2 linked regions of the Bryobacter aggregatus MPL3 genome follow. The protein of the gene in region 1 interacts with the protein of each later gene in a pairwise test. Links are inferred from orthologs where the notes say so. Each region holds a gene or a part of one and is shown in the gene's direction. Other genes may lie near its edges. The genes, in order: gyrA and gyrB.

Region 1 (7,610 bases):
GGCAGCGTGTTGATGACCGCACTCAGCGCCATCGACATCGCCTTGTGGGACATCGAAGGCAAGCGGCTTGGTGTTCCCGTATGGCGGCTGCTCGGCGGCAACAACCAAAAGCCGATGCGTGTCTACTGGAGCCACTGGAGCGCCAATCTGTCACCACGCACTCCAGAAACCATTGCCGAACTGGCCCGCAAAACCGTCGCCGAGGGCTGGACCACGGTCAAGTGGGTGATTCCGCGCGCCGATTCCGAGCAAGCCCGCCTGCGCCAGGTGGTCAGCGAAATCGAAGCCATCCGCAAGGCGGTCAGCATGTCGCTCGACATTTGTCTTGAGATGTACGAGACCTATTCGATGCGCTCGGCCCTCGATCTGGCCCGCGCCGTAGCCCCATTGAAGGTAATGTTCCTCGAAGAGCCGGTATGGCGCGAAAGCAATCTCGCCCTCGGCCAGATTGCCGCCCAAAGCCCGGTCCCACTCGCCGGTGGCGAGGGTTTGCTGAACCGCTGGCAGTTTCGCGACTTGCTTGAAGCACGCGGCGCCATGATTGTGCAACCGGATGTGATCCACTGCGGCGGCATCACCGAAATCCGCAAGATCGCCGCGCTCGCCGAAGTCTACGGCGCCGAAGTCGCGCCCCACATGTGGTACGGCCCCATCGGGCACATGGCAAGCATGCAGTCGATGGCAGGAGTCCGCAGCTATCTGATGAGCGAGTGGGATGGCAACAATATGAGACGTCTGCACGAGCTCACCGGCGGCACCCTGCCGCTCGTCGAAAAGGGTCATGTCACACTGCCTGACCGGCCCGGTCTCGGCCTGACGATGGATTTCAGCGACTGGAAGAGACGCTTCCCCTACAATTGATAGCAGTGCTTTCGATTGAAGAACAGCTCGTTTACTTGCGTAAGGGCTTTGCAGAAATCATCCGAGAAGAAGACCTGAAGGACCGGCTGGAGCTGGCCCAGAAGGAGGGACGCCCCCTGCGCGTCAAAGCTGGCTTTGACCCCACCGCTCCCGACCTCCACCTCGGACACACCGTTTTGATCCGGAAAATGAAGCATTTTCAGGACATGGGTCACACCGTGATCTTCCTGATTGGCGACATGACCGGCTTGATCGGCGACCCCACAGGACGCAACGCAATGCGCCCGCCCATGACTCGCGAAGAGTTAGCCAAGAACGCCGAAACCTACCAGGCGCAGATTTTCAAACTCCTTGACCCGGCCAAGACCGAGCTGCGTTTTAACAGCGAATGGCTCGAAAAACTCGGCTACGAGCAGATCATCCGCCTCACCTCGCATTACACGCTCGCCCGCTTGCTCGAGCGCGACGACTTCTCCAAGCGCTACAAAGACGGCATTCCGATCAGCGTCCACGAGTTGCTCTATCCGCTCGCCCAAGCCTACGATTCGGTCGCCTTGCAATGCGACGTCGAGTTGGGCGGCACCGATCAGAAGTTCAATCTGCTGGTGGGCCGCGCCATCCAGCAGGACTACGGGCAGTTGCCGCAGATTGTCGCGACCGTGCCGATCCTCGAAGGCCTCGACGGCGTCGAGAAGATGTCCAAGTCCAAGGGAAATTATGTCGGCATTACCGAGCCGCCAACCGATATGTTCCGCAAGCTGATGAACATGCCGGACGCGCTGGTGCCCCGCTACTATGAGTTGTTGACCGATCTTCCGCTCCAGGAAATCGCGCAACTCGACCCGCTGACCGCAAAGAAAGATCTCGCCTGGAGAATCGTGCGCGATTTCCACGGGCTCAACGAGGCAACGCGCGTTGCCGAGTCCTGGGGAAGCGTACCGCTGCCAGAGAATCATGCTGAGGCAAGCGACCCGCGCATCAATCGCATCCTCGTTGCCGCTGGCTTGGCCAGCAGTGTCGGCGATGCAGACCGCCTGATCAAGGGCGGCGCCGTAAAAGCCGGCAATTCGGTGACGCTTGAGGCGATTACCAGCCCGGCACAAAAGATGGAAGCCGGCGAATTCGTAATCCGGGTTGGCAAACGCTACCGGTGGATTCGTCTGGCAGTTGGAAATTAGGAATTTCGTATGGCCATTATTCGACGGAACATTGACTGGAAATTGAAGTCGCGCACGCTGCGGCTTGGCCAGCGGACCTTTATCGTTGCCCCGATCGCTCTGTCGCCCTCGAGCGACGGCACGAAGAATCAGGATCCGGAGCGCATCCTCGCCCGCGCATTGCAACTGGACGCCCAAGGGGCCGACGTCATCGACCTTGGCGCCGAACCCACTCGCGCCGAAGACACGCCCCTGCCGGCGGAAGAAGAATTGAAGCGGCTGCTCCCTGTCCTGAAGCGCCTCAAGAACAAGCTGAATGTCCCCATCTGCGTCAGCACCTATAAGGCTGCCGTTGCCGATGAAGTGCTGAAGATGGGCGCCGAGATCATCAACGATCCCAGCGGCCTCACCTGGGAGCCGATCCTCGCCAAGACGATCATGAACCACGACGCGGGCCTGATCCTGAATCACATGCGTGGCCGCCCCAACACCTGGGGCAAGCTGCCGCCGGCCAAAGACGTCATCGGCGTCATTGCCAAGGACATGGACGCCGCCGTACACCGCGCGCTGCGCGCTGGCATTGAAAAATTCCGGCTGGTCATCGATCCGGGCCTGAGCTTTGGCAAGCGCAAGGAACAGAACTACGAGATCCTCGGCCGCCTCAGCGTACTCGGCGGCATCGGCGTGCCGGTGATGGTGGGACCGACCAAAAAGTTGCTGGTGGAGAAGGCCAATGAGCGCGAGCTCGAGTTCGCCGGAGCAGCAGGCGTGACGGCAGCAATTCTGAGCGGCGCCTACATCGTGCGCGTGCACGATCTGGAGGCAATCAAGCCCGTCATCGCGGTGGCGGACGGCATTCTCAACCAGTGGCGCTAAGCCCTGATAAACATTGGCTGAAATGCTAAAATAGCGGGTTGGCAAACGATACGGAAAATCCACAGACTCCCGGCGGGAAGCCGCCCGGCGGCAACGATCCGGCCGCACAGTTGCCTTTAGGCGAAAACCCGAAGAATCACATTCCGATCAACATCGAAGACGAGATGAAGCGGTCTTATCTCGACTATGCGATGAGCGTCATCATCGGGCGTGCCCTGCCCGATATCCGCGACGGACTGAAGCCTGTACACCGGCGCATTCTCTTCTCGATGAACGAGATGGGCCTGCAGTTCAACCGCCCCACGCGCAAATGCGCGCGTGTCTGTGGCGACGTCTTGGGTAAGTACCACCCGCACGGCGAAGGCTCCGTCTATGACGCTCTCGTCCGCATGGCGCAGCCCTTCTCCTTGCGCTATCCCTTGATCACCGGCCAAGGCAACTTTGGCTCGGTCGACGGCGACCCGCCCGCCGCCATGCGTTATACCGAAGCAAAGCTCTCGAAAATCGCCGGCCAGTTGATGGACGATCTCGATAAGGAAACCGTCGACTTCAAACCGAACTTCGACGAAACCGAGCAAGAGCCGGAATACTTCCCCACCGTCGTCCCTAACCTGCTGTTGAACGGTTCCTCGGGCATCGCCGTCGGCATGGCCACCAACATCCCTCCACACAACCTGACGGAAGTGATGAAGGGCCTGATCGCGATGGTGGACAACCCGAAGATCACCCTGCCTGAGATGCTCCAGCTCATCACCGGGCCGGACTTCCCCACCGGCGGCCTCATCCTCGGCCGTCAGGGCATCTACGACTGCTACACGCGCGGCCGCGGCTCCATCAAGATGCGCGCCAAGGCCTTTACCGAGAAGCTCGGCAAAGACCGCGAGAGCATTGTCATCACCGAGATCCCCTTCCAGGTGAACAAAGCGAAGCTGATCACCGATATCGCCGCCCTGGTCAATGAGAAGAAGATCGACGGCATCTCCGACGTCCGCGACGAGAGTGACCGCGAGGGCATGCGCATTGTCCTCGAACTGAAGCGCAACGAACATCCCGAAGTCATCCTGAACCAGTTGTACAAGATGACGCAGATGCAGATGAATTTTGGCGCGATCATGCTCGCCATCGTCAATGGCCAGCCGCGTGAGCTGGGGCTGCTCGACATCCTCAAGCACTTTATCGAGCATCGCGCCGAAGTGGTCCGTCGCAGAACCGACTTCTTGCTGCGCAAGGCGCGCGATCGCGAACACATCTTGCTCGGCTTCAAGAAGGCGCTCGACAACCTCGACCGCATCATCGAACTGATCCGTGCCGCCAAGAACCCGCGCGAAGCCCGCGACGGCCTGATCACCGAATTTGAGTTCTCCGACCGCCAAGCCCAGGCGATCATCGAACTGCAACTCCAGCGCCTCACCGGCATGGAACAGCAGAAGATCCTCGATGAGCTCGCTGAAATTCAGCGCCGCATTGCGGAATATCTTGAAATCCTCGGCAGCGAGAAGGTACTGCGCGCCCTGATCGTCAAGGAATTCCAGGAAGTGCTCGACACCTTCGGCGACGACCGCCGTACGGAAATTATCGAAGACACCGGCGAGATCAATATTGAAGATCTGGTGCAGGTGGAAGACGTCGCCGTCACCGTGACGCGCGGCGGCTATCTGAAGCGCACCACGGTCGACACCTATCGCCGCCAGACCCGCGGCGGCAAGGGCCGCATCGGCATGGGCACCCGCGCCGAAGACGTTGTCGAGCATCTGATCATCGCCTCGACTCACGATTACCTGTTGATCTTCACCTCCAAGGGCCGTGTGTATTGGTTGAAGGTGTACAACATCCCCGATGCCGGCACCGTCGGCAAGGGCAAGAACATCAACGGCCTGATCAATCTGCAGCCAGACGAAGAAGTGAAGGCCTTCCTGCCCGTGAAGCAATTCACCGCGGACCGCTTCATTGTGATGGTGACCAAATATGGCGTCATCAAGCGTACCGAGCTGACAGACTTCAGCAACCCGATGGCCCGCGGCATCATTGCCTGCACTCTCGACGAAAACGACGAACTGATCTCGGCCAAGATCTCGAACGGTCAGAACCAGATCTTCCTCGCTTCCCGCGAAGGCATGGCCGCCCGCTTCGGTGAAGAAGAAGTCCGCTCGATGGGCCGTCAGGCGCGCGGCGTCACCGCCATGAAGCTCGAGAAGGACGACTACCTGATCTCCGCCGAAGTGGTGGACGAATCAGCGCTCATGCTCGCCATCTCAGAGAACGGCTTCGGCAAGCGCACCAAGCTCACCGACTACCGCCACTCCGGACGCGCCGTCAAGGGCGTGATCAACATGAAGGTGACCAACAAGACCGGCAAGGTGGTCGCCACTATGCCGATCAAGGAAGACTCCGACGTGATGATCATCACCAAGGATGGCCAGATCATTCGCATCGAGTCGATGAAGATCCGCCAGAGTGGCCGTAGCGCTCAGGGCGTCAAACTCGTCGATGTCAATGAAGGCGATAAGGTCGCCAGCGCGGGAGCCATTCCCGAGTCTGACGAACATCAGCCCGACGATGCGCAGGGTAGCCTGCTGAAGGATTAGTTCGATGCTGTATCAACTTGTGGTTCTGGGGGCGCTCGCGGCATACGCGCAGATGCCCCCCGTGATTGACCCGAAGAATATCTATTCCGAGACGAGTGTCGGAAAGCTGAAGGAAAGCGTCAAGCGCTTTCCTTCCCTGATCTATATCCCCCACACCCGCGACAACACGGTGTGGGTTTACGATCCTGCGAAAAAGCAGTTCATCAATAAATTCAGCGTCGGCAAGGGCAAGAACGTTGAGCCGCAGCATGTGGTTCCTTCCTGGGACATGCAGCGGATTTTCGCGACCAATGACCTGAACGACACGCTCGCCGAGATTGACCCGATGACCGGCAAGCTGCTGAAGATCCATCGCGTTGACGACCCCTACAACATGTATTACACCCCCGACGGCAAGTACATGGTGGTGATGGCCGAGCGCATGCGCCGCATCGACTTACGCGACCCGAACACCCTCAAGCTGGTCAAGAGCATCAAGGTACCCTGCAAGGGCGTCAACCATGCCGACTACTCTGCCGACGGCCGCTATTTCATTGCCAGCTGCGAGTTTTCCGGCCAGCTCGTCAAGATCGACATGGTGAAGTACGAACTGATGGGCACTCTCGATCTGCCCGGTGGCGGGATGCCGCAGGATACACGAGTCGCCCCCGACGGACGCACTTTCTATATCGCCGACATGATGAAGCATGGGATGCACGTTGTCGACGGCGACACCTTCAAGCTCATCACCTTTATCCCCACCGGCAAAGGCTGCCATGGCCTGTATCCCAGCCGCGACGCGAAGCAGTTGTACATCACCAATCGCGGCGAGGGCACCATCTCGATCATGGACTTCGCCACGCGCAAGCTCGTCGACCGTTGGATCATTCCTGGTGGCGGATCGCCGGACATGGGCGGGGTCTCTGCCGACGGGAAAATGTTCTGGATCTCCGGCCGTTACCACAAAGAAATTTATGGTTTCGACACGACAACCGGCAAACTGGCAGAACGCATCAAGGTCGGCAATGGGCCGCACGGCTTGTGCGTCTTCCCACAACCTGGTCGCTATTCGCTTGGCCACACCGGCAACTACCGCTGAGCATCGCGGAGTGCTTTTTGCAGTACCTTACTCCGCTTCTTCTCGATGAGCGCGGCCTGGAGCATCAACTCCCGCTCCTGGTCCTCGCTCTCGTGACGCAGTTTATGGAAGGCCTGGAGGCGCGTGGGATCGATCCGATCCACTACCGCGCATCCAGGCTCTCCCTCATGGCGGCAATCGCGAAAGCGGCAATCTACCGCTGCCGCCAGAATGTCTTCAAAGGTCGCCACCACCACCGTCTCCCCGCTCAAAAGCTGCAGTTCCCGAATCCCCGGTAAATCCATCAGCAGCCAACCCTGTGGCAGTTGAAATAATTCCCGGGAAGTCGTCGTATGAAAGCCGCGGCTATCGGACTCACGCACACTCTGCGTCGGCTGCCGCTCCTCTCCCAAAAGCCGGTTCAGAATGGTCGATTTCCCTGCTCCGGACGAACCCACCATCGCCGCCGTCTCGTTGGTGCCCATCTGCTGCCCGAGCACGTCGAGTCCTCTCGCTTCCGTCGCACTCATCGCAAACACTGGAATCTCACCCACCACGGCCCGCGTCTGGGCCGCCAGGCTTTCTACTTCAGAAGAAAGGTCTGCTTTGTTGAGAAGGATGACCGGTCGCACGCCGCCCTCGCGGGCCAGCACAACATAACGCTCAAGACGGCGCAGGTTGAAGTCGTGATCGAGGCCCGCCACGATGAACAGAACATCGATGTTGGTCGCCAGAATCTGTGGCCTTAAGCCGCCCCCCGGATCTTTCCGCGCAATCAGACTCTTGCGCTCGAGTACGCGGAGAATCGAATTGCCTTCGCTCAAAAGAACCCAATCGCCGGTGATCGGCCATAAAGGATCGCTTTGTTGGCGTAGAGTGCCGCTGATGGTGGCCTGCACTGCGCCCGCCTCGGTCCAGACCAGATAACGATCGCGCTGCGACTGCGCAACGCGGCCAGGAGTAAATCGGTCGCTGGCGTCCATTTGCCGTGCAAAATGGTCCTGCCAGCCAATTGATTCGAGATTCATTGGAAATTGCCTTTGTGCGTGATCAACCTCACGCGAGGGGTCTGCG
Region 2 (3,054 bases), 1.1 Mb from region 1 along the record:
AGCCAGTTCTCTGAAGAACGTTCGAAAGCGATCCGCCTGCAGTTCGCCGATGGCGAAATGAAGGTCTTCTCGTCGATGTCCGACACCGGCGAGAGCGAAGAGACGATCGCGATCGAATACAACGGACCTGCCACCGACATTGGCTTCAATGCCCAATACTTGCTCGATTTCCTGGGCGCCACTCCTGAGGGCGCTCTCAGCTTCCTGTTCAACGACGCGCAAAGCGCCGGAGAGATGCGTCCCGCTGCTGCGGGTGATGGAGATAAGAAGGCTGGAGAGGTAGGCTACACCTATCGCTACGTCGTGATGCCGATGCGCATCTGACCGTCTCCCAACCGAAACAAGCTCAAATGGCTGATAACCCGACATACGATTCCACTAGTATCAAGATTCTGGAAGGCCTCGAGGCGGTGCGCAAGCGCCCCGCGATGTACATTGGCTCGACAGGAGAGATGGGTCTACACCATCTCGTCTATGAGGTCGTCGACAATTCCGTTGACGAGGCGTTGGCCGGCCACTGTACGGAAATCAACTGCGTCATCCACCTGGACAACTCGATTTCGATCTGGGATGACGGGCGCGGGATTCCGGTTGATATCCACGCGGGCGAGGGCGTTTCAGCTGCTCAAGTCGTGCTCACTAAGTTGCATGCGGGCGGCAAATTCGATTCCAACAGCTACAAAGTTTCCGGCGGCCTGCACGGCGTCGGCGTCAGTTGCGTTAACGCGCTGAGCGAATGGCTGCACCTCGAGATCTGGCGCGGCGGCCAGACCTGGGAGCAGGACTACCGGCAGGGCGTGCCGCAAGCGCCGCTCAAGGCCACCGGCAAGTCTGGCAAGAAAACCGGAACAAAGATCACCTTCAAGGCAGACAGCACCGTGATGGACACGGTCGAATTCAATTTCGACACCATCTCGCAGCGTCTGCGCGAACGCGCGTTTTTGAACAAAGGACTGCGCATCAACATCGCCGATGAGCGGGAAGATCCGCCCAAGGCGCACGAGTTCTTCTACGAAGGCGGCATTGCCGAATTCATCAAGCATCTGAATAAAGGCAAGCAGGTTCTGCACGAGAAGCCCATCTACTTTGAGGGCGAGCGGGACATGGCCAATGACCAGGGCCGCGTCTATATGGAAATCGCTTTCCAGTACAACGACGGCTATTCGGAAACTCTATTCAGCTTTGCGAACAACATCAATACGAAGGATGGCGGTGCACACCTCACCGGCTTCCGCACGGCTCTCACGCGCACCATCAACTGGGCGGGCGAGCAGGCCGGCCTCTTCAAAGATGTCAAAGAAAAACTAAGCGGCGACGACGTTCGCGAAGGCCTCACCGCCGTCATCAGCGTCAAGCTGCCGCAGCCCCAGTTTGAAGGCCAGACCAAAGGCAAGCTCAATAGCGACATCAGCGGCCAGGTCACGCAAGTGATCAACGAAAAACTGCAGGAATACTTCGACAAGAATCCTGCCGTGATGAAGCGCATTGTGGGCAAGGCCATCGATGCGGCACGAGCCCGCGAAGCGGCTCGCAAAGCACGCGATCTCACCCGCCGCAAAGGCGCGCTTGATGGTGTCGGTCTCCCCGGAAAGCTTGCTGACTGCCAGGAAAAAGATCCCACCCGTTGCGAACTCTTCCTCGTTGAGGGCGAGTCGGCAGGCGGCACCGCCAAAGGCGGACGCGATCGCCGTTATCAGGCAATTTTACCGCTGCGCGGTAAGATTCTGAACGTTGAAAAAGCCCGTTACGACAAGATGCTCGGCCACGAAGAAATTCGTTGCATGATCACTGCGATGGGTACTGGCATTGGCAAAGATGATTTCGATCTTGCCAAGCTGCGTTACGGCAAGATCATCATCATGACCGACGCCGACGTCGACGGCAGCCACATTCGGACGCTGTTGCTGACTTTCTTCTATCGCCACATGCAGCCGCTCATCGACCGCGGCCATGTCTTCGTTGCGCAGCCGCCGCTCTTCCTCATCAAGAAGGGCAAGAGCGAGAAGTACATCAAGAACGAAGCCGATTTCACTAAGGAAATTCTGCGCCGCGCAAGCGACAGCATCTCGCTCGAAATTGAAGGTAAGAAGGTAGAAGGCGCAGAAATGCGCGGCTTCCTCGCCTCACTCGACGAACTGGTGCAGGCCACTATCCGCACTGAGCGCCGGATGCGCGATGCGCGCGTGGTGGAAGCTCTGCTTTCGCAGTCGCTGGAATTGGATTCACGCGAGAACTTCATGGAAGAAGCAAATCTGCTGAAGCTGCAGGAGTTGCTGAATGAGGTGAAGCTCGAGTCGAAGATCGTCAGAGACGAAGAGCACTCCACCTATTCTTTGGTCTTCCAGGATTCCACCAAGGCAGAACGTGTGGTGGGTCTTGAGCTGGCAACCTCGCCCGAATACCGCCGCACCCGCGCTTTGGCCCGGGCTGTCGCGCCTCTCAACAAGCCGCCTTTCTTCATGGTGAAAGACAATGGATTCCGTGAAGAAGTAGGCGACTGGCGCACGCTATTGGCACGTACGAAGGAAGAGGGCACGCGCGACATCAACGTCACCCGCTATAAAGGTCTTGGCGAAATGAACGCTGAGCAGTTGTGGGATACGACGATGAATGTCGAAGGCCGTACCCTGCTCCGCATCGATCTCAAAGATCTGGTGGAGACCGATGAGATCTTCTCGACGCTGATGGGCGACGATGTTGAAAATCGCCGCAAGTTCATCGAAGAGAATGCGCTCGATGTACGCAATCTCGACATCTAGTCGAGACGCAAAACAATCTTTCCAAAATGCCCTGCGCTCTCCATATGGCGCAGGGCTTCTTGTATCTGGGCGCCTTCATAAACAGAGTCGATTACGGGACGGATGTGGTTCTGGACGATCGCGGCATTCATCGCCTCAAACATCTCGCGCGAACCGACATAGATTCCCTGCACCGTCACATGCTTGTGGAGCACTCTTCCGATATTGATCGGTCCGGCAGCGCCACTAAGAACTCCAATCAGACTCACTCTGCCTCCGCCGCGTACGGCAAGTAGCGATTGCTCGAGAGACCCAG

The links.
Region 2: the proteins of gyrA (region 1) and gyrB interact in binary tests that used the Escherichia coli proteins (3 or more experiments, as listed by UniProt). The link is inferred for Bryobacter aggregatus MPL3 from one-to-one orthologs.

The regions. Positions count from the first base shown.
Region 1 is NZ_JNIF01000003.1:590,030-597,639, forward strand. What follows is about bases 2,711-5,768. They hold gyrA (DNA gyrase subunit A), read left to right. Parts: upstream 2,711-3,058; coding sequence 3,059-5,479; downstream 5,480-5,768. Other genes in these bases: folP (dihydropteroate synthase), read left to right, coding at 2,711-2,894; M017_RS0103195 (YncE family protein), read left to right, coding at 5,484-5,768. Outside these bases: M017_RS0103175 (mandelate racemase/muconate lactonizing enzyme family protein), read left to right, coding at 1-861; tyrS (tyrosine--tRNA ligase), read left to right, coding at 867-2,039; more of folP, read left to right, coding at 2,049-2,710; more of M017_RS0103195, read left to right, coding at 5,769-6,557; rsgA (ribosome small subunit-dependent GTPase A), read right to left, coding at 6,548-7,564. UniProt on the Escherichia coli protein: A type II topoisomerase that negatively supercoils closed circular double-stranded (ds) DNA in an ATP-dependent manner to maintain chromosomes in an underwound state.
Region 2 is NZ_JNIF01000003.1:1,660,656-1,663,709, reverse strand. It holds gyrB (DNA topoisomerase (ATP-hydrolyzing) subunit B), read left to right. Parts: upstream 1-350; coding sequence 351-2,759; downstream 2,760-3,054. Other genes in the region: M017_RS0107945 (zinc-dependent alcohol dehydrogenase family protein), read right to left, coding at 2,756-3,054; dnaN (DNA polymerase III subunit beta), read left to right, coding at 1-324. UniProt on the Escherichia coli protein: DNA gyrase negatively supercoils closed circular double-stranded DNA in an ATP-dependent manner to maintain chromosomes in an underwound state.